One region of the Leuconostoc gasicomitatum LMG 18811 genome, then DNA from elsewhere that is predicted to be linked to it. Evidence: a T-box and tRNA genes for the amino acid it is inferred to sense, from the RefSeq annotation. Region 1 holds a T-box; the other regions hold tRNA genes.

Region 1 (6,699 bases):
ATTTTAGACTGGTGACTATCGAAAGCTAGAATCTTTTGCAAAATAACAAGTAATTCTGGCATATTTTCAGTCATGCTTAACGCATCAATTAAAATTTGTAACTGATTAAACAAATCTAAATCTGCTTTTAATTGACTACTATATAATTGTGTCTCAAACTTATCCATTATTCACTATTTCTGATCTAATTTTGCCATATATGACATATATATATGCTGCAATTCTGTGATAAAAGTTGGCACATCAACAAAATGTGCTAAAATCGCCTGTAATTCTAATTGTCGCAGTGTATCCTCTTTTTCAAACCTTAACAAATACGCTTGTTGTTTGTTCAGCTTTTCTTCAACTTCTGGCACACGCTTTTGAGTTGCAACCAATAACTCTTGCTTTTTTTCTAATGCCTCTCGTGTCACTTTGTCACTACGTCCAAATAATCCTGATTTATTAGTGACCATTTCTGATAATTGATCTTCAATGACTTGCAACTCTAATGAACGTTTTGTGTTATCGGCTAAAAAGGACTCTAAACCGGCTATCACTTTTTTTACTTCTTGAATTTTAGTTGTATTAATTGTCTCTGTCACAGGTAACTCGGATGTTTCTAAGAGTTCAGAAATAATTGCGTCATTACCTGTCAGTGTCACAGTTAACACATTTAAAGTTCCTAACTGTCGATGATCCCACCAATCACCTAAGTAAACATCATAAAGAGTCGCATTATCGGCAACAGGTTCCAATGTCAAAAAATCAAAATTTGTGACAATGTAGTTAATTAATTCAGGTGCCAAAAATGCTGCAATATCTTTTTTTATATCCACGACTAAACAATCTAGCTGTGCCATAGATATTTCAGATGATATGTTTTTGAATCTATCATTAAATTTATGCAAATCTATTAGCTGATAAACTTCTGATATTTGATTATTTTTAATGGCAGACTGCAAATCTCTTAAATATGAAATTTTACGCTCTAATTGATTAACAAGTTCTGGTTGTAATATTGTTTGCGTGTCTTTAATTGTCATTTTATGCCTCCACTATGCACAAATCTTAATTTTAGCATACACCAACTAGATTCTTAAAAATAGACTGTTAACAGTTTTTTATCTAATTATTATAAAAAAAACGATGATCTCTCATCGTTTTGGTCGCAACTTAGCTGGTATATATCGTATTTTATTACCTAATAAATCATCACCAAATCCCATACGCAAATACAAAATTATCACGACAATGCCACCAATAGCAGCACTAATCAGAGCAGTGATGGTAACTGAAACTTTTGTGTCCATTGGGAACAAAAAGTTACTCATCAAAAATACAACCACGTAAGAAACAATTGCCATAGTTGCTGCGCCAATAAATAATTGCCACAGTTCTTGACCAACAGAGGATAATGATACGCCATAAGCCGCTTGAAGGTAATCCAGCATGTAAGCTATCGCAATTGCCATCCCAATCATACTTGCTATCAAAGCCCCCATACCTTCAAAATACCGAATACTAGGTACTTGAAGTGCAATTTTGACTAACAAGCCCAAAACGAAAGCCTTGATAACAATTGATACTTCCGATAATGCTTGAAGAACAAACGCCAATAACATAAACAAACTAAATACAATTGCTAATATCGTTGAAAACTGTAATAAGTAAATTCCCTCTTGGTTTGATACGTCAATTGGATAAAACATTTTGTAAAGTGGCGCCGCAATGGCAAACATTCCCAGTGCACTTGGAAACATAACCAATGCAAACAATTTAATCACTTGTTTTAGCTGATCTTGAATATTTTCCCGTGTTAAAGTCGCTTTACTCCCGGAAAGCATTGGCAGTGCCGTTGCTGCAATACTTGTTGAAAAAGGTACAATAATCATAATTAATTTATTAGGATTTGCACTAAATAAGGCAAACTGAGTCTGCAGCTGTATATTAGTATTCGCAAAAAAATGATTCATGATATTAAAATAAGTATATTGATCTACTAATTGGAATAATGTTATTGCTGATCCAATAATAATAAATGGCCATGATTCTTTTAAAATATTAAAAATTAAACTTAATGTTGGCTTTTTGACATGTTGTGCATTTGAATATAAAGGTTTAATCAAAATATAGCGATATTTGAACCATCCCCAGATAAGCACTAACATACTAAATATAGCGCCAATAAACGCCGCAAAAGTAGATTGTACAACAACACCGCTCCAATTACCAGGATTAACTCGCAAAATAATAACAGCTGTAACTAGCATGTAAATAACACGCGCAATTTGTTCTATAACCTGTGACAATGCCGAAATACTCATGAGCTGATAGCCTTGAAAGATACCACGAAGCATAGACATCAACGGGAAGATAGCAACAGCTGGTGCTAGTGAATGTAAAACTGGAATAAAATTGGCATTTCCCATAGAAAGTATGGGTGTCAAAAGATAGATCGCGGAACCAAATACAATTCCTAATATGACCCCTAATATCATAGATTGCCGCATAAGTTGACGAGATTGATATATATCATGCCTTGCATTAAATTCTGCCACTAATTTTGAAATTGCAGCTGGAACGCCAAACGTCGCGATCGCCAAAAAAATTGCATAAATGGTGTATCCTTGTGAGAATAAACCATTAGCACGGTTAGAATTAGAACCCAGTAATGCCATCCAAGGCACAATATAAATTGCTCCCAATATACGCGATACAATATTACCAACAGACAACCAAGCTGATCCTTTTACTAGCGTTGCTTGATTACTATCCTTTGCTTGTTGTTCCATATCAAGTGTAGGCATTTTTTCAGAAAAAGGGTCTACTTTTTGATTCTGAACAAGACTTGGCTTTTTCTTAATGATTTGCTGACGAGATTGATCGTTTTTAGCTTTAATTGCTGCAATTTCATCAGGCGTTAGCAGTCTTTTTTTTAGTGTTTTTTGGTCTGATGATTGTTGCTTTTTTTGAACCCGTTGCTGTGCACGTGCTAATATTTCATCCGCGCTTAATATTTGACCATCAACATTAATTTTATCAACGTGTTGACTTCGCATTTTCAGATCACCTGGACGCTGTTCATCCGCCATTTGTGTACTCCTCTTAAATTATGTACACTGGCTAAAAAAGCCAGCCTTTATCACTTTAATTATTCATAATAATTCACTTATCCAACCACAATATTGACAAATTTGCCAGGTATCGCGATAACTTTACGAATCGTTTTTTCTGCTATAAAATTTTGAACATTATCATCTAATTTTGCAGCAGCAATCATGCTATCTTTATCAAGATCGCGTGCCACTGTCGCCTTACCACGCACTTTACCATTCACTTGAAATATAATTTCGACAGTGTCATCCACCAATTGTGCTTGATCGTATTGCGGCCAAGTCACATAAGATATTGAGGCCTCATTTCCTAATCGCACCCACAATTCTTCGGCTAAGTGTGGCGCAATTGGTGCTAATAGCTGAACAAAACCTGTCATATAATTAATTGGCAACGCCTCGGATTTATAAGCTTCATTAATAAATACCATCATTTGAGAAATGGCTGTATTAAAATGCATATTCTCCAAATCTTCCGTTACTTTTTTAACAGTTTGATGATAGATTTTGTCTAAATCACCGGAATTATATGTCGATACAGCCTCACGAACTTGTCCCTCATCATCAATTAACAAACGCCAGACACGATCAAGCCAACGTCTTGATCCAGTAATACCTTCCTCTGACCAAGGCTTGTTTTGTGTCAATGGTCCCATGAACATTTCATAAACACGCAGTGTATCTGCACCAAATGCCATAACAATATCATCAGGATTCACAACGTTTCCTTTTGATTTTGACATTTTTTCATGATTTGAGCCCAAAATCATACCCTGATTGACCAATTTTTGGAATGGTTCTTTAGTTGGTACAACGCCCAAATCATATAAGAATTTATGCCAAAAACGCGCGTACAATAAGTGTAACACAGCATGTTCTGCACCGCCAACGTACAAGTCAACATTCATCCAGTATTTCAATTTATCTAAATCTGCTATTTTTTCTGCATTATGTGGATCAATATAACGCAAGAAATACCAAGAAGATCCTGCCCATTGTGGCATTGTATTTGTCTCACGACGTCCCTTCACACCGTCCTCACGCGTGACTTCCAACCAATCAGTTAAGTTAGCTAGTGGCGATTCGCCACTTCCAGAAGGTCTTAGCTCAGTCGCATGTGGTAATAGTAGTGGCAACTCTTTTTCAGGTACCAAAGTTGTTGTGCCATCTTCCCAATGGATCACCGGAATTGGTTCACCCCAATAGCGTTGTCGTGAAAATATCCAATCTCGTAATCGAAAATTAGTTTGTGCATGTCCTGATTCGTGTGTTTCAAGCCACGTTATGGCTGAAGTAATGGCCGTTGATTTATCTAAGCCATCCAAAAAATCAGAATTGATATGTAGCCCATCACCTGTATATGGTTCTTTTGTAACATCTCCGCCTGCTATGACTGGTTTAATTTTTAGGTCAAATTTTTGTGCAAATTCAAAGTCTCTGTCATCATGTGCAGGAACGGCCATAATTGCCCCTGTACCATATGAAGCCAAAACATAATCTGCAATCCAAATTGGTAACTTCTCGCCATTAATTGGATTGATACCATACGCGCCGGTGAAAACCCCTGTTTTATCTTTGTTTAAGTCTGTACGTTCAAGATCTGTCTTAGCAGAAATGATAGCACGGTAATCGCTAATTGCTTGTTTTTGCTTTTCTGTAGCAATTTCATCCACTAATTGATGTTCTGGTGCCAAAACCATGTATGAGGCGCCAAACAAGGTATCCGGACGTGTGGTATAAACTTCAATTTGTCTATTTGAATCTAAGACATTAAAAAATACCGCAGCACCCTTTGAACGACCGATCCAATGACGCTGTTGTTCCTTAATTGCTTCTGGCCAATCTAAATCATCTAAATCATCCACTAGACGATCCGCATAGGCCGTAATTTTAAGAACCCATTGACGTAAGGCCTTACGTTCAACTTTATTACCTGAACGTTCTGATTTACCATCAATAACTTCTTCATTTGCCAAGACAACACGATCGATTGGATCCCAATTGACCATCATATTTGACTCATATGCCAAACCTTTTTCGTACAATTTTTCAAAAATCCATTGCGTCCACTTATAATATGTTGGATCAGTGGTGTTTATTTCACGATTCCAATCATATGATAAACCGAGTGATTTAATTTGTTCACGAAAATGGTCAACATTTTGGCTTGTAAAGTCTGCTGGATTATGCCCAGTTTTCATCGCATATTGTTCAGCTGGTAAACCAAACGCATCCCACCCCATGGGATGCAAAACATTAAACCCATTCGCCCGTTTAAAACGACTCATTATATCTGTCGCAGTATAACCTTCTGGGTGTCCAACGTGAAGTCCTTGGCCTGATGGGTACGGAAACATATCCATGGCATAGTACTTTGGCTTGCTTGTATCATCAGTTGTTGCAAAAGTTTGGTTTTCATCCCAATACTTTTGCCATTTTTGTTCAATTTTTTGATGTTCGTATGGCATATTATCTTTAATGCAGTCGATGTCTACTCTGTCTGATATAGCACAACTGCATCTCCTCCTAGTTTATTTTGATTTGATAATTAAAAAACTCGCCCTGTGTCACACTAAAAAGTGTGACACAGGGCGAGTTTTCGCGGTACCACCTATGTTCACGTATCAATACGTCTCAAATGTCTTAACGCGACAACACGTTGAAAACTACTGTTAGTTCACTTTCAATTTTTCTGACCGAGTTCCACTTATTGATTGATAAACTTGCAACACCGTTTATTTTCTAATGCCTCGCAAAAGTGTACTATTGTCAAATATATTGTCCTAATTATATCACGTTTCAATGAAATCAGGTATACTATATACTATGATTATAAAATATAAAATTCGATTTTTCTCCGTTATTTTAGCCTTTAGCATGTTTATGAGCCTTTTAATAGGCGTTAAATTTCAGTCACAATGGCTTAACAATTTAAATTTGGTTGGACAACAGCTGATTCAACACCGTTCTGCTTTTGCAGATGTTTCTTTTACGTATATCACGCAACTTGGTAGTGTCACGTTTACGTTGATCCTAACAGTGATACTGTCGTTATTTTTTATTTATCAGAAGCAATATCGTTTATTAGCTTTTCTACTGGTAAACGTTATTCTCTTTGCTGGCGTTGTGACACAAATTATTAAGCATCTGGTTCGTAACCCACGACCAATACCACAATTACTTTCTGAGCACGGCTACAGCTTTCCATCTGGACATACAATGATAGCCATCTTATTATATGGTACCTTGATAATTATCATACAGACAAAAATGAAAAATTCTTTGTTAAAATATATCACAATTATGATGTTTTTGATTTTAATTATTGCTATCCCAACAAGTCGTATTTACGTTAATGTACACTACCCTAGTGATATTTTAGCTGGATTAACATTAGGCTATGGTTTACTCAGCATATCAAAACATCTATTTCAAATTGGAGACAAACACACATGATTCCGACAACACAAACATTGGTTCATCAATTAATCGAACAAACGGTTCATATCGGTGACACTGTTGTTGATGCAACCACCGCCAATGGTATTAATACACGTTTCTTGGCTACAAGAGTTGGTACAACAGGTCGTGTGCTCAGTTACAC
Region 2 (6,699 bases), 450 kb from region 1:
ATATAAACAAGGTTATTGGGGTAGCAAATAAATAATAATCCACTTATTTAGATTACAACTTCAAAAATTGTAATTAGCCATGTTTAATTTATTATCAAAAATATGTCATTGCAGGAATTTTTAAAAAGGGGTTGTCAACCGTGCTGAAATTTGATATGATTATATAGTTGTTTGAGATATGGGAGTGTAGCGAAGTCTGGCTAAACGCGACGGACTGTAACTCCGTTCCTTCGGGTTCGTAGGTTCGAATCCTACCGCTCCCATAGCCGATTTAATAGTTAACGGCTAAAAAGATTAACTATTGCCCCTTCGCCAAGTGGTAAGGCAGTGGTTTTTGGTACCGCTATGCGCTGGTTCGAATCCAGCAGGGGCAATATAATAAATTAAAAAGGGCTGAAAAGCTCTTTTTAATTTATATCATCTACAAGATATAACATAAAAACCGTTATCTTTACTCGATAACGGTTTTTAAATTACTTACTTAATGTTTTCTTAGAGATAACTTCCAAATTATTATCCAAATCGTATACTAAGGGTTGTCCATTAGCAATTTCGAGATTTAAGATGTCGTCATCCGAAATATGCTCAAGATGTTTTGCTAAGGCACGTAATGAATTACCGTGAGCAGCAATAACAACGTTTTTACCAGCTTTCAAATCTTTTGAAATGTCTGATTCCCAGAAGGGTAACACACGTTCCAAAGTAATCTTCAAGTTTTCACCTAAAGGTAATTCACCTTTTGGTACATCAGCATAACGACGATCAAAAGCGGGGTAAGTTGTTCCTTGCACTTCAACAGTTTCTTCATAGCTGTCCAACAATGGTGGTAATACGTCATATGAACGACGCCAGATGTGAACTTGCTCGTCACCCCATTTTTCGGCAGCCTCAGCTTTGTTTTGGCCTTGTAAGGCGCCATAATGACGTTCATTCAAACGCCATGATTTGGTTTCAGGGATGAACAATTGTCCAGCCTCTTCTAATGCAAAGTGCAATGTTGTAATGGCACGTGTTAAAACTGATGTATAAGCCTGATCGAATTGGATACCTTCAGTAGCCAATAATTCGCCAGCTTCTTTAGCTTGAGTAACACCTTTATCTGATAACTTCGTGTCAACCCAACCGTTGAACAAATTTAATGCGTTCCATTCACTTTGACCGTGACGGATTAATACTAACTTAGCCATGTATTCTAAACTCCTTAGTTTGTGTTTAATCTAACAATTATATTATACCACGAAAAGAGGACACAAAAAAACTCGCCTAAGCGAGTTTTCAAAGTATTAGAACTTAATCTTACAACTTTGAGATGTTAGCAGCTTGCAAACCGCGGTCTGATGTTTCAACTTCGAATTCAACAGCTTGACCTTCTTCAAGAGTCTTGAAGCCGTCACCTTGGATAGCTGAGAAGTGTGCAAATACATCTTCTCCGTTTTCACGAGTTACGAAACCGTAACCCTTTTCTCCGTTAAACCACTTTACTGTGCCTTTTTCCATGATGTGTTTCTCCTTTGGTGTGCTCCACCAATAATTTTATTTTGTAACTTAAATAATTGGTACTTGAGCGCCTTCCGAGAAAAACAAATCAAAATCAAAAACTTTTATTACAAGTTCTAGTTTACCATACTGGTGGAAATAAGCAAGCGAAATAATAAAAAATAATAAATATAGATTAGTGATAAGTTGGAGTAGCATACTTATTTTATGTCAGAAAGCCTAATGAGACAGTTGGTTATTGTACTTTTGATTAAACTTTTCAACTTGACAAGATAGTTTATTAACGATAGAATTGTATAGTTGTCAGTATGGATAACCATGCAGCTGTGGCGGAATTGGCAGACGCGCAGGATTAAGGATCCTGTGCCCGTTAAGGGCGTGCGGGTTCGACTCCCGCCAGCTGCATAATCATATTTCATGGCGTTGCATAAGGTTGCAAAAACCTTGATGTAGCGTTTTTTTTGTTCAAAAACGGTGCACTGTATTTCATACCAAATGGGAAACAATCTTTAGGGCAGGAGACATAGTTAGTTAACTAAGATAAGTCAGCGGCATATTCATTATTGTAGCTAATAGAAATTTAGAAAAAAAGAAAAATACAACGGTTCAAAATATATTTAATACTACTATAGATGTCGCATGATTTTTAGTTAGTTGTTACAACATTGAGGCTAATGTAATAAATGACATAAAAATAGCGACCGCCATGTGCTAGATTTGAAATCTAATAAATGACGGTCGTTATAAACTTTATTTTTTTGTGATCCACTTCGATAACGCATATGTTAATTTTCTCCAAGGTTAATGGGAACGCGTCATGTTTTCATTATTCTGTGATTAAGTTTTTGATTTGTTCAAATTTAGGGTCGCTCTTATATTGTGCATATAACGAGCTCAAATTCTTGTTACCAACAGTTTCAGCAAGAGCATCTTGTTCTGCACCAGATACTCGTGTGCCTTGATTTTTATAAGTAATCATATCACCAGAAATTGTGAAGTAACCTTGCTTATAAGCTGTATTATTAATGTTGCTTGGTACATTATTTAGTTTCACAATATTTTTGGCACCATCTAACGCAATTGTGACACCTGAAAAGGTCACATCGGAAATTTTGCCATTATTGACATCGACGTGTGCTGAATCGAAGGCATTATTTGTGACGTTAGACTTGCCTGACAAGATCGTGTTGACGCTTAAGTCACCATAATCAGATACAAATCCTGATGGCAGACCTAAGAGCGCTAGAGCTTGTTTGTCGACACTGGATAATGAATTAACTGCACTTGTATCAGTTGCTGATACTTCTTTTTGAAGGGTGTATATGTTTTGTTCACTAAATTGTTGACCAGAGTAAATTCTGTCTTGTGATTTGTCAGATGAACCGCTAAAAGCAACACCTTTTGGAATGAAGTAAAGCGGTACTGAAATTGAGGCGCCTTCTGTTGGTAATGGGTCAGCGCCTATTGATGCTTTTAACATACCGTCTTCGGCTTTAGCGTTATCGAAATAAACTTTTTCTTTTGGTGTTGTTTGTCCAGAATGTGAACGAGAGAGTAAACCACTTTTGTTAAAAATAAAAGTATCGCCGGTCGGGTTTACCCATGTGCCGATAACGCTTGAGAAATCATGCGCTTGGATTTCTGTTAAGTTCATGCCGGTGTTATTTTTTGTTGCAATTGAAGATGATGATTTAACAGTTTTATTTGACGCGGTATTGTTTGTCGACTGAATCGTATGCTTCGAATTGGCTGTTTGTTGTGCTTTTTTACTGGATTGATTTGTTGCTGGTGTGTGATCGAGTGATGCGTACACACATACACCACCTAAACCTAAAACGATTACACCACAAATTAGCCACGTTAGTTTTTTATTCATAGTTTTTTTCCTTTGTGACATACTTTCAAAAATTTACAGTCGCTTTAATAGTCATTGTCTGTAACTTTTGTTTGTTTTGTCATAGTATGAATACATTGTTAGTGGTAAGTTACAATTTACTACTTGTCACGCAACCCGTCAACAATTGTTTGTGCATTCTCTTGGGAATGTTTTCTAACATTTCTGTCATCGTAAAACTTTGCAATTTCCGTTAATACTTGTTCTTCGAACTCTGCAACATGGTTTGCTTCGAAGAATGGTAAGTAGACTTGCTTTTCTATACCGTTTCTTTCATATGAAAAAACTGTAATAATGCCACTACCGAATATTCCCACACCAATAAGTGCAAGAATAATGCCTACAATTGGTGAGCTTGATAAGATCATAAGACCACCAATTGCAATTAATAATCCTAAAAAGATACGGCCTATTTTAAATTCTTTATTCGATGAAACGTTCGAAACATTTCCCAAAGGTGATGAATCTTTTGTCATTCCTGCTGGAATCATTCCGAATAAAATAGTGTTTTGCATTTTTATCTTTAAAAAGCCATCTGGTGAAACGTACATGTTTCCTTTGATCCAAGGGGTAACAAGACTTACGGCAAAGTCCTTGTTAGTGGAAGTTTGAATTGATTCAACCATTGTAAAATCTCCTAAAAGCTTTTTTCGTGATTCATTATTGCACGTATTCAAGTATGGTCAACAATGTGCCATATTTTTAATTTGTTATATGAGCAAAGTTAATAATATCATAATAACACATTATAATGAAAACCTTAAATAAAAAATGTGTGAAATGTCTCAAAGCCTTGTCAAAATTGAAAATAAAGAAAGGTGGCAGGACATGAAAACTACAACTGAACAAATAGCTGAAAAGTTAAGAATGAAGCGATTGCAACATGGTATGACTGTTGAAAAACTGAGTGAAATTGCGGATGTTTCAGTCGGTACAATTTCAACACTTGAACGAAAAATAAAGGTTAATTTATCAATTACAACCTTGTTGAAATTAATGAATGCTTTGAGCATAGAACCTTATGAACTTTTTGGATCAGCCGATCCAAGTATTGACGAATTACTTGAGGATAATCGTGCACTAGAAGAAAAGCTTCAAAATATTGCAGATATTATTAACTCTAAACCTGAATAAATATGTAAGTGACTGGTGTATTAGGCCAAATCTGCATGTTTGTTTTCTTTGACAAATAATTGTTTTAATAGGGTGTTTATAGCTTAGTTATTATTAATTGATATTTAGAAGGTAAAAATCACTGTTTGAATAGCATCAGCAAATGGTGGATTTAATGAATGAAAACGTTCTATTTTCTAGTTCATGTGTCATCTGTTGTGGTAAAATAAAAACAATGGAGAATAATATGTTACTCTTTAAACGAACTAAAAAAAATAATGAGTCTCAGCTAGATGAAGATGTTGTTTCGCGCACGGTTCTCGATGCCATGCAACAAGAAAATGATCAATTGTTAGATCAATTAGAGACATTAAAATTGGATGTTTCAGAATTAACTGAAAAAAATCAACATTTAACAGAGCAGTTAACACGCAGTAAGTACTATCAATCTATAGTCAAAACCGTTATAGGACTAGGTGTCTTAATTATTAGTTTTGCAGTGTTGTATGTACTTAATGAAGAACCACAATACACGGCGATGTTGCTTTTAATTGAGGCAGCGTTCATTTTTATGATGCTAAGGAGTAGTGATGAGTCATGACTAAAACTCATAAGGCGCAGCGGGTGCCATTCGTAGTCGCTAACTGGAAAATCAACAAGTTGCAAGCAGATGTTGTTGATTTTTTGGCGCAGGTTAATGGTAAAGTGCCAGACAAACAAGTCGTTGAGATAGGAATTGCAGCACAAGATTTGTTTTTGTCAGATATGGTGCGTGCGACGGCAGATTCACCAATTCATGTTGTGGCTGAAAACGTACATTGGGAAGATAGTGGCGCTTATACAGGTGAAACATCACCACGAGCTTTAAAGGATATTGGCGCAAAATATGTATTAATTGGGCACTTCGAACGGCGAAAGTTTTTTAATGAAACAGATTCAACAGTTAATTTGAAGGTGACAGCTGCCTTACGGAACGGTTTACGTCCGATTATTGATGTTGACGAAGATATGAGCACATATGCACAGTTTATGGATGCCGAACCTTCTGTTGCCCAAGTGGCTGCAGCATTAGCTGGCGTTTCCGTAGATCAAATTAGAAATGTCACTATTGCATATGAACCTACCTGGGCAATTGGCTCTGGTGAAGCAGCTAGTGCTGATCAAGCGCAAAAAGCGGCTCATCTTATCCGTCAAACATTGGCTAAACTATATTCACCAGTTATTGCGGAGCAAGTTCGAATTCTGTATGGTGGCTCAGTAACGCCTAATAATGCGCGTGAAATTATGCTGCAAAAGGATATAGATGGTGTTCTTGTTGGAACAGCAGCGTTAGATCCAACACAATTTCTGCAATTAGTTGAAATTGTGCGTGATCCAAACGTACCAGAATTTGATGTCGATCACATTTAAAGAGACAAATTTCTAACTTTAAATCAGACTAGTTTATTAATTGGACTGACTTGCAAAACATTGTTAAAAGCGTATAATTATTGATAGTAATACTGTGAATAAATATGGCATTTTGCGAAATATTGTCCGCAATACCTTTATATTGAAGCAAACGTTGTCTGCGGAAACAGCGGCGATTGCTTTTTTTGTGCCTATGCGGTGATGAAATCCGGGATAAAAGTGATTTTGTAACTAAATTGTAACAAACAAAACGCAGCGAAAAACAAGTGAGGTGATAAATGTGGCAGGACATTTAGTAAAGTACGGTAAGCACCGTACCCGTCGTTCATATGCTAGCATCAAAGAAGTACTTGATGTGCCTAATTTGATTGAGATTCAAACGGCATCATATCAATGGTTCTTGGATGATGGTATTAAAGAAATGTTTGGCGACATCATGCCAATTGACGATTTCCAGGGAACATTATCTTTGGAATACGTCGATTATCAATTGATGGAACCAAAATATAATATTGATGAGGCGCGTGAACACGACGCCAACTATTCAGCACCATTACACGTAACTTTGCGTCTGACAAACCATGAGACTGGTGAAATTAAGTCACAAGACGTGTTCTTTGGTGATTTTCCATTGATGACGGAACAAGGAACGTTCATTATTAACGGTGCGGAACGTGTTATCGTTTCACAGTTAGTACGATCTCCTGGAATTTATTACAACCAAGAAAATGATAAAAATGGTCGACCACGTTACGGCACGACTGTTATCCCTAACCGTGGTGCAT
Region 3 (6,699 bases), 390 kb from region 1:
TTGTGCCAATGCTGCACCTAAGTTAACGCTTGTCGTTGTTTTTCCGACGCCACCTTTTTGGTTGGCTAATGCAATTATTTGTGCCATGTGATTTTGACGTCCTTTCTATCAACATGTTCACTCATCATGTACATGTTTGTTATCCGATTGGTTTTTTACTAGGCGTTCCAGCCTGTCTCGGATATTGTTTTGGTGTTTTTTTATTTTTATTTACAATTTGAATATACCGCACATCACCATTAGGCAACGAAAATTCAAATTCATCGTGCAACACCCCGCCTAGTGTGGCTAAGGCCTGTTTCCCATCTGCTAATTCTTGCTGTGCAGCGGCACCCTTCATAACGATAAACTTGCCACCTTTTTTAACAAACGGTAATGTATACTCAGCTAATACACTTGTCCGGGCTACAGCACGTGCCGTAGCATAATCAAATGCTTCACGATACCTTAAGTTTTGACCAATGTCTTCAGCACGGCCATGAATGATTTCAACACCAGATAAATCAAGGGTAGTCACTACTTCTTGTAAAAAATTGATGCGCTTTTGAAGTGAATCAACCATTGTTATCTTTAACTGTGGGAAAACAATTTTTAGTGGTAAGGACGGAAAACCTGCGCCTGTTCCAATATCAATTAGCGTTTTTTCAGCTGTCTGAAGATCTTGTTCATAAAATGAAACCGTTAGTGAATCATAAAAATGTTTCAAATAAACATCATTTTTTTCGGTAATAGCCGTTAAATTAACATGTTCATTAGTGGCGATTAACATGTCAAAATAATCTTCAAACTGCTGAATTTGATGTTTTGTTAAAGTAATACCAGCGTTTTTAACTGCTAAAATAAACTCTTCGACTGTCAATTTTTTTGCTCCGTTTCAAGTTTGTTCAGCACAAAAAGCGCCAATTACAACTAATACTAGAATACCTGAAAAAAGCCTAATTTTCAAGCTTCAACGCTTTAATTATATCATTATTTGTTTTGATAATTATTCTAAAAACATAGTCTGGGTGTCATTTCCCCCTTAAGGCTATTTTTTTCACGTTATTGTCAAAATTAGTCAGTACTTAATTTAAAATTTCAAATTCAGACATTTAAATATCCCTAATTGTTTAGAAACATATATATTGATTTTTAACATTTGTGGTTATATAATGTAACTAATCTAGGAAAGGGGGTCATAACTTTTGAATTATTCTATTGAATCAAATTCGATCGTTTTGGCCGCTTAACGGAAAAGCGGTCATTGCGATTGCATCGGCCACGATACAAATCGTATCGTGGTTTTTCATATTTGATTTTTAACAACAAGTGGTTCATAAAACAACATGTCACTTAATTTACTATTGTTTATATATAACGAAATATTGCCACCTGATATTTTTATGCCCCTACTATTATTAAACAGTTTATTTTAAACCCATTTATCTCTCATCAAAAAATAATATACCTTTTTAAATATTACACTGATTATTTTTTGATAAGACTGTTCCATAGCTATTTCATTCTCAATCAACTGAACCACGTATTATAATTTATTTTACAAACACTCATTTTTTATTTTTAGATAACTAATATATATGCGAATATTGAATTATGTGTTATATTATATATCTAACTAAAATTTTATCATTGAAGGTAGATAATTATCATGAACGGATTAGAATATAATATTATTTCAGAATGGCGTCGTGAAGTATACGGCCAAACTACTGGTGATATAGAACTTACACATGTTCCTAAACGTGTACAACAGTTATGGGATGATTTCCAGACCGCTCATCAATTGGATAATGACATGAAAATCCAAGAATTTGATCGTATTTTAACCGATTTCCAAGCCCACGGTTGGTTAGCTTAATTAACCTACTATTTTAAAAAATACACTTACAAAGTAGGCGTGTTTTTCTTACAACTAATTGATAGACGTTAATCAGTTAGTTGTGCACTTATTTACCTTCGACCATTTTTTAATATATCATTATTTCTAATCAATAAAAAACACTGTGAATTCAGTTCTTAAACTGAGTTCACAGTGTTTTTAAATTAATGCCGTCGGTGGGAGTCGAACCCACACGGTGTTGCCACCACTGGATTTTGAGTCCAGCGCGTCTGCCAATTCCGCCACAACGGCAAATAATCACCTGTTGCTTTATTATTTTAAACAACTACATAAGAATACCAAAAATATGAAACAGCGTCAACCTTTTTATTTTCTAATTGTCTTCGTGTTGAAAAGCGTGTGCCACATGCTTTAATGCGTTATCTAATAATATCAAGATATGAGAGTCACTTAAACAATACAAAATTTCACGTCCTCTTCTGGTCGTCTGAACAAGTTTTGCCTCACGTAATACTTTTAATTGATGTGAAACGGCAGATTGTTCCATGCCTAAACGCAAAATGATTTCCGATACAGTATAAGGGCGATCTCGTAATAATTCGAGAATTATTAAACGCTGTTTATTACCTAACACTTTAAAAATTTGTTCTAATTCAATGATTATTTCTTTTTTCATAGCTCTATTATAACAGTTAGAGAACTGAATATAGCGTATCCATTTTCAAATCGTTATTTGTTATATTTTATACTAATTTAATCTTTGAGGGTTATATTAATGACAACAATAAAACAAGTCATCTCAAACAACGACAAGTTTTAGAAAGGCAGGTACTAATCTATGATTCTTATTTGCAGATGAAGCAGTTCTGCACACGAAACCCAATGGGTAACATTTCTCTTTTTAAATATTTAAAACTCCCTCCTAAACTCTCACTAAAAATACCCTGATGGTTCAATATAACCATCAGGGTTTCGTGTTTTCATATAAAAAAGTCGTCAACAGACGACTTTTAATAAATTACCAATATATTATTTACTGCTACGAGCAACCATCGATGAAATCTTAGCATGACGTGCAATATATGCTGCTTGTGATCCCAATGAATCCCAGAAACCATCACGTGAATGTGCGCCAACAATGATTAAATCAGCATCAACTTTTGGGACAACTTCTTGTAATAATGCTTCACCCGCCTTGGCACCATCAGCAAAAATTGTTGTAACATTTGTAATACCTTTTGACTCTGCGTAAGCCTTGTATTTAGCCAGATTGGCTTCAACTTCAGCACGCTTTTCTTTAATAACATCTAAATGTAAGGCATCAATTGTAGATAAATCTCCCATTTCCAAAACAGAAGCAATGATTAGCTTTGCATCGTCTTCATGTGCTTGATGTATCGCGTTTGCCAAAGCAAAGTATCCTTGTTGCGATTCGTCCACACCAACAACAATATTCTTAAATTGCATTGGTTCAATGTTTAAATTCAATTCACTCATGATTAATCTCCTTTAATAAAATATGTTATGCACCTGTTAATTGTTGATAAATGCTCAAAAGGTTTAACGCAGTCAAAATAATAAACGAAATCCAGCCAAGTGCTGCTACCCATTTTGGATTAGCAAATTCACCCATAATCTTTTTAGAAGACGTGAAGTAGACCAAAGGTGCCATACTAAATGGTAATGCTATAGCTAAAAACACTTGAGAACTGACCATCAAATCATCTAGCTTCGCCTCAGCTCCACCATACATTAACGTAATTATGATAACTGGCGCCAATGCTATACCTCGCGTAATAACACGACGAAGCCACATTGGGATACGTAAATGTAAGAAACCTTCCATGACAATTTCACCAGTTAATGTACCAGTAATAGTTGAATTTTGACCAGATGCTAACAATGCAACGGCAAACAATGTTGAAAGAACTGGTGACGCAACTGCTCCAGCAATATCACTATTTCCCAAAGCACGGTACATATCTCCAAAAGCACCAACAGAATCAGCATGTCCAAAGAACAATGCTGCACCCAAAATTAACAATAATGAATTAATAACAAATGCCAATGTTAATTGAATGTTTGAATCCCATGTCATAAAACGTACAGCTTCTTTAATGGCTGCTTTATCTTGACGATCGACTTTACGCGTTTGAGAAATCGATGAATGTAGATACAAGTTATGGGGCATAACCGTAGCACCAATAATTCCAAGTGTTAACGTCAATTGTGAAGATGATCCACCAACTGGTGTATGCGGATTCAATGTTTGTAATTGTGGTAAGTACCCACCAAACATCGAAACTAGTTCAGGCTTTGATAGAACTACTAGGTAAGCAAAGATAACCAGAATTGTAATGATTAATGTCATCACAATCGCTTCAATCTTACGGAATCCGAACTTCATTAATAATAGTAATAGAATAACATCAAAAGCAGTTGTCAAAACTGATGCAATCATTGACCAGCCAAACAACAAATGCAAAGCAATGGCTCCACCAATAACTTCAGCAATATCAGTGGCAATCAAAGCTAATTCTGTCATGATCCACAATACAAATCCACTAACTTTATTAGTTCGATCACGGGTGGCTTGAGCTAAATCTTCTTGCTTAACAATACCCAATTTCCCAGCCATATATTGTAGTAACATAGCCATCAAACTTGAGATAAGCACGATTGATAAAAGTACATATCTATATTGTGCACCACCAGCTACAGATGTCACCCAGTTACCTGGATCCATATACCCAACAGCAACTAAAGCGCCAGGGCCCGAAAAAGCCAATAATTTACGCCAGAAAGAGCCATCCTTTGGCGTTTCAATTGAGCTGTTAACATCGCTCAAACTTAAAGTATCACTCGCATCTTGAACAATGTGATGATCTTGTGTTTTTTTAGAATTATCCATTCTAAGTCTCCTTTAGATTTCTCCTCAAGACAAAAACAAACGAATTTTGACTAAAATACGCATTTAAATATCACTTTTAAGCTACTTAACGGTGAGCTAAACACGTATTAAAGTGCTAAATAATTTTCATAAAGAATTTCATTCAACTTAGTTGTTGAAAGCTTATGAAAGGTATCTAACTCGGCTATCTCTGCCCTAATACATAATACATATTACACTTTTAAAAAAATTCGTCAACAACAAATATGTTAGTCAATCGTTATTTTATTATAATGATTGCTCTTTTTATTATTAAATGGCAAAAAAAATTGTTTTATCAGTGTTTGTAAGCCCTTTCATGAAAATATTACATTTTCATTACATGTTAAATTAAATTACATGGTTGTGAGGAAATAGATGTTTCAATTTGAATGGTAACATGGTTGATATTAAAATTTTGACGTAATACTTGTGATACATCATCAAGTATTTTTTGTGTTTCAACACCCTCTATAACAGATAAATGAACCGTTAAAGCTGCTTCTGTCGTTGACAGTGGCCAAATATGTAAATCATGCAATTGCACAATATTTTTATTAGTGTTTAAATACTCTAAAATACCATCCGCATCAACTTTATCTGGTACACCATTAATTGCCAAATTAAATGTCGATGCCATAACTGACCAAGAGGTAACGATAATAATAACCCCAATAATCATGGAAATAATTGCATCAATCATTGGCCATTTAGTGAGCTGAATTAATAGACCACCGGCAATAACACCAACAGACACTCCTGCATCTGCTAATAAATGAATATATGCTGTTTTAGAATTAAGATCTTGTTCATGATGATGACCATGTTCATCTGGTGCCCCACTTGCTTTAAAAAGCATAGCAGTAAAAAAATTAATTCCGATACCAATAGCAGCAACAATCATCACAGTCTTACCATTTGTAGCTACTGTTGGCGGATCAATTAAGTCAGAAATACCTTCATAAAAAATAATAAGCACGGCGCCTATCAATAGAAATGTGTTAAAAAGGCTAGCTAGTATTGATAAGTTATGCCAACCGTAAGTATGTTTTTTGGTGGCTTTTAGACCAAATACAACAACAGCTAACCAAGCAATAACAAGTGCTAATACATCACTCAAATTATGAAATGCATCAGCAAATAAAGCTGTCGAATGCGCCAACTGCGAAAATAACAACTCCGTCAGCACAAAAATTAAGTTTAAAGAGATACCAATAATATATGGTGTTTGTTTCATTTTCATTTGCGTCATAATATTCCTCACAATATTTTATAGCTATATTTAATATACCACTTTTAAATGAAATATGTTTCATATATAAATATAAATAAAAAATCATCATACATTTGACGATTTTTTTGTTTTTATTTTACTCACTTTTCAGCAATTTAATCCAAATTCCATTTGATCAATATCATAGTATGTATACTCTCAGAACTTTTTTATGCAAGTACTGTTGGTTGCTACACGTAAGCAATATTTTCTGTTTTTGCTTAATGTTTTAGCATTCAAAAACGTTGCATTTAAAATCCACAATCAAAATAAGTGCATCATAATTTTAAAATTAAAAAAAACCAGCGCAAGCTGGTTAAATTTTTAACTCATCGAAAAAATCTGTCGCATCCCCAATAATTTGATCAACATTAAAAGATGTCTCTATGTGCTCAAGATTAATTGACATTATCGTTGCCTTTGTATTGGCATAATTTAATAGTCCTGCAAATGGATAAACACGAAAACTTGTGCCGACAACAACAATTAAATCTGCTGATTGAACCCACATTACGGATTTATCAACATCAAATGGCATTTCTTCATAAAAAGTTATGTTTGGACGTAAGACAGCACCGTCTAAACGTGTCATTGACTTTAAGTATGCCATCACATCCGTTTTTTCACCATCAATTGGTGCATAGATATCATATAAAG

Evidence for each region. A T-box is a leader RNA that pairs with one kind of tRNA and senses whether it is charged. The one in region 1 lies ahead of leuS (leucine--tRNA ligase), so its partner is inferred to be a tRNA-Leu.
Region 2: it has a tRNA-Leu gene. The T-box ahead of leuS (leucine--tRNA ligase) is inferred to sense a tRNA for this amino acid. The anticodon was not compared.
Region 3: it has a tRNA-Leu gene. The T-box ahead of leuS (leucine--tRNA ligase) is inferred to sense a tRNA for this amino acid. The anticodon was not compared.

Annotation. Positions count from the first base shown of each region.
Region 1 covers NC_014319.1:1,265,006-1,271,704, forward strand. Annotated here, with positions in the region: gene LEGAS_RS06075 (hypothetical protein) at 1-167, opposite strand, end outside; gene LEGAS_RS06080 (hypothetical protein) at 174-1,025, opposite strand; gene LEGAS_RS06085 (putative polysaccharide biosynthesis protein) at 1,137-3,074, opposite strand; gene leuS (leucine--tRNA ligase) at 3,152-5,563, opposite strand; T-box leader at 5,680-5,875, opposite strand; gene LEGAS_RS06095 (phosphatase PAP2 family protein) at 5,922-6,551, shown strand; gene LEGAS_RS06100 (SAM-dependent methyltransferase) at 6,548-6,699, shown strand, end outside.
Region 2 covers NC_014319.1:1,714,425-1,721,123, reverse strand. Annotated here, with positions in the region: tRNA gene LEGAS_RS08420 (tRNA-Tyr) at 181-263, shown strand; tRNA gene LEGAS_RS08415 (tRNA-Gln) at 303-374, shown strand; gene gpmA (2,3-diphosphoglycerate-dependent phosphoglycerate mutase) at 474-1,187, opposite strand; gene LEGAS_RS08405 (cold-shock protein) at 1,297-1,497, opposite strand; tRNA gene LEGAS_RS08400 (tRNA-Leu) at 1,818-1,902, shown strand; gene LEGAS_RS08395 (DUF6287 domain-containing protein) at 2,324-3,373, opposite strand; gene LEGAS_RS08390 (hypothetical protein) at 3,493-4,017, opposite strand; gene LEGAS_RS08385 (helix-turn-helix domain-containing protein) at 4,220-4,525, shown strand; gene LEGAS_RS08380 (hypothetical protein) at 4,752-5,105, shown strand; gene tpiA (triose-phosphate isomerase) at 5,102-5,914, shown strand; gene rpoB (DNA-directed RNA polymerase subunit beta) at 6,195-6,699, shown strand, end outside.
Region 3 covers NC_014319.1:1,658,188-1,664,886, forward strand. Annotated here, with positions in the region: gene LEGAS_RS08105 (ParA family protein) at 1-87, opposite strand, end outside; gene rsmG (16S rRNA (guanine(527)-N(7))-methyltransferase RsmG) at 140-859, opposite strand; gene LEGAS_RS08115 (hypothetical protein) at 1,649-1,858, shown strand; tRNA gene LEGAS_RS08120 (tRNA-Leu) at 2,048-2,131, opposite strand; gene LEGAS_RS08125 (ArsR/SmtB family transcription factor) at 2,214-2,516, opposite strand; gene LEGAS_RS08130 (universal stress protein) at 2,870-3,337, opposite strand; gene LEGAS_RS08135 (Nramp family divalent metal transporter) at 3,363-4,751, opposite strand; gene LEGAS_RS08140 (cation diffusion facilitator family transporter) at 5,116-6,021, opposite strand; gene LEGAS_RS08145 (NAD-dependent protein deacylase) at 6,359-6,699, opposite strand, start outside.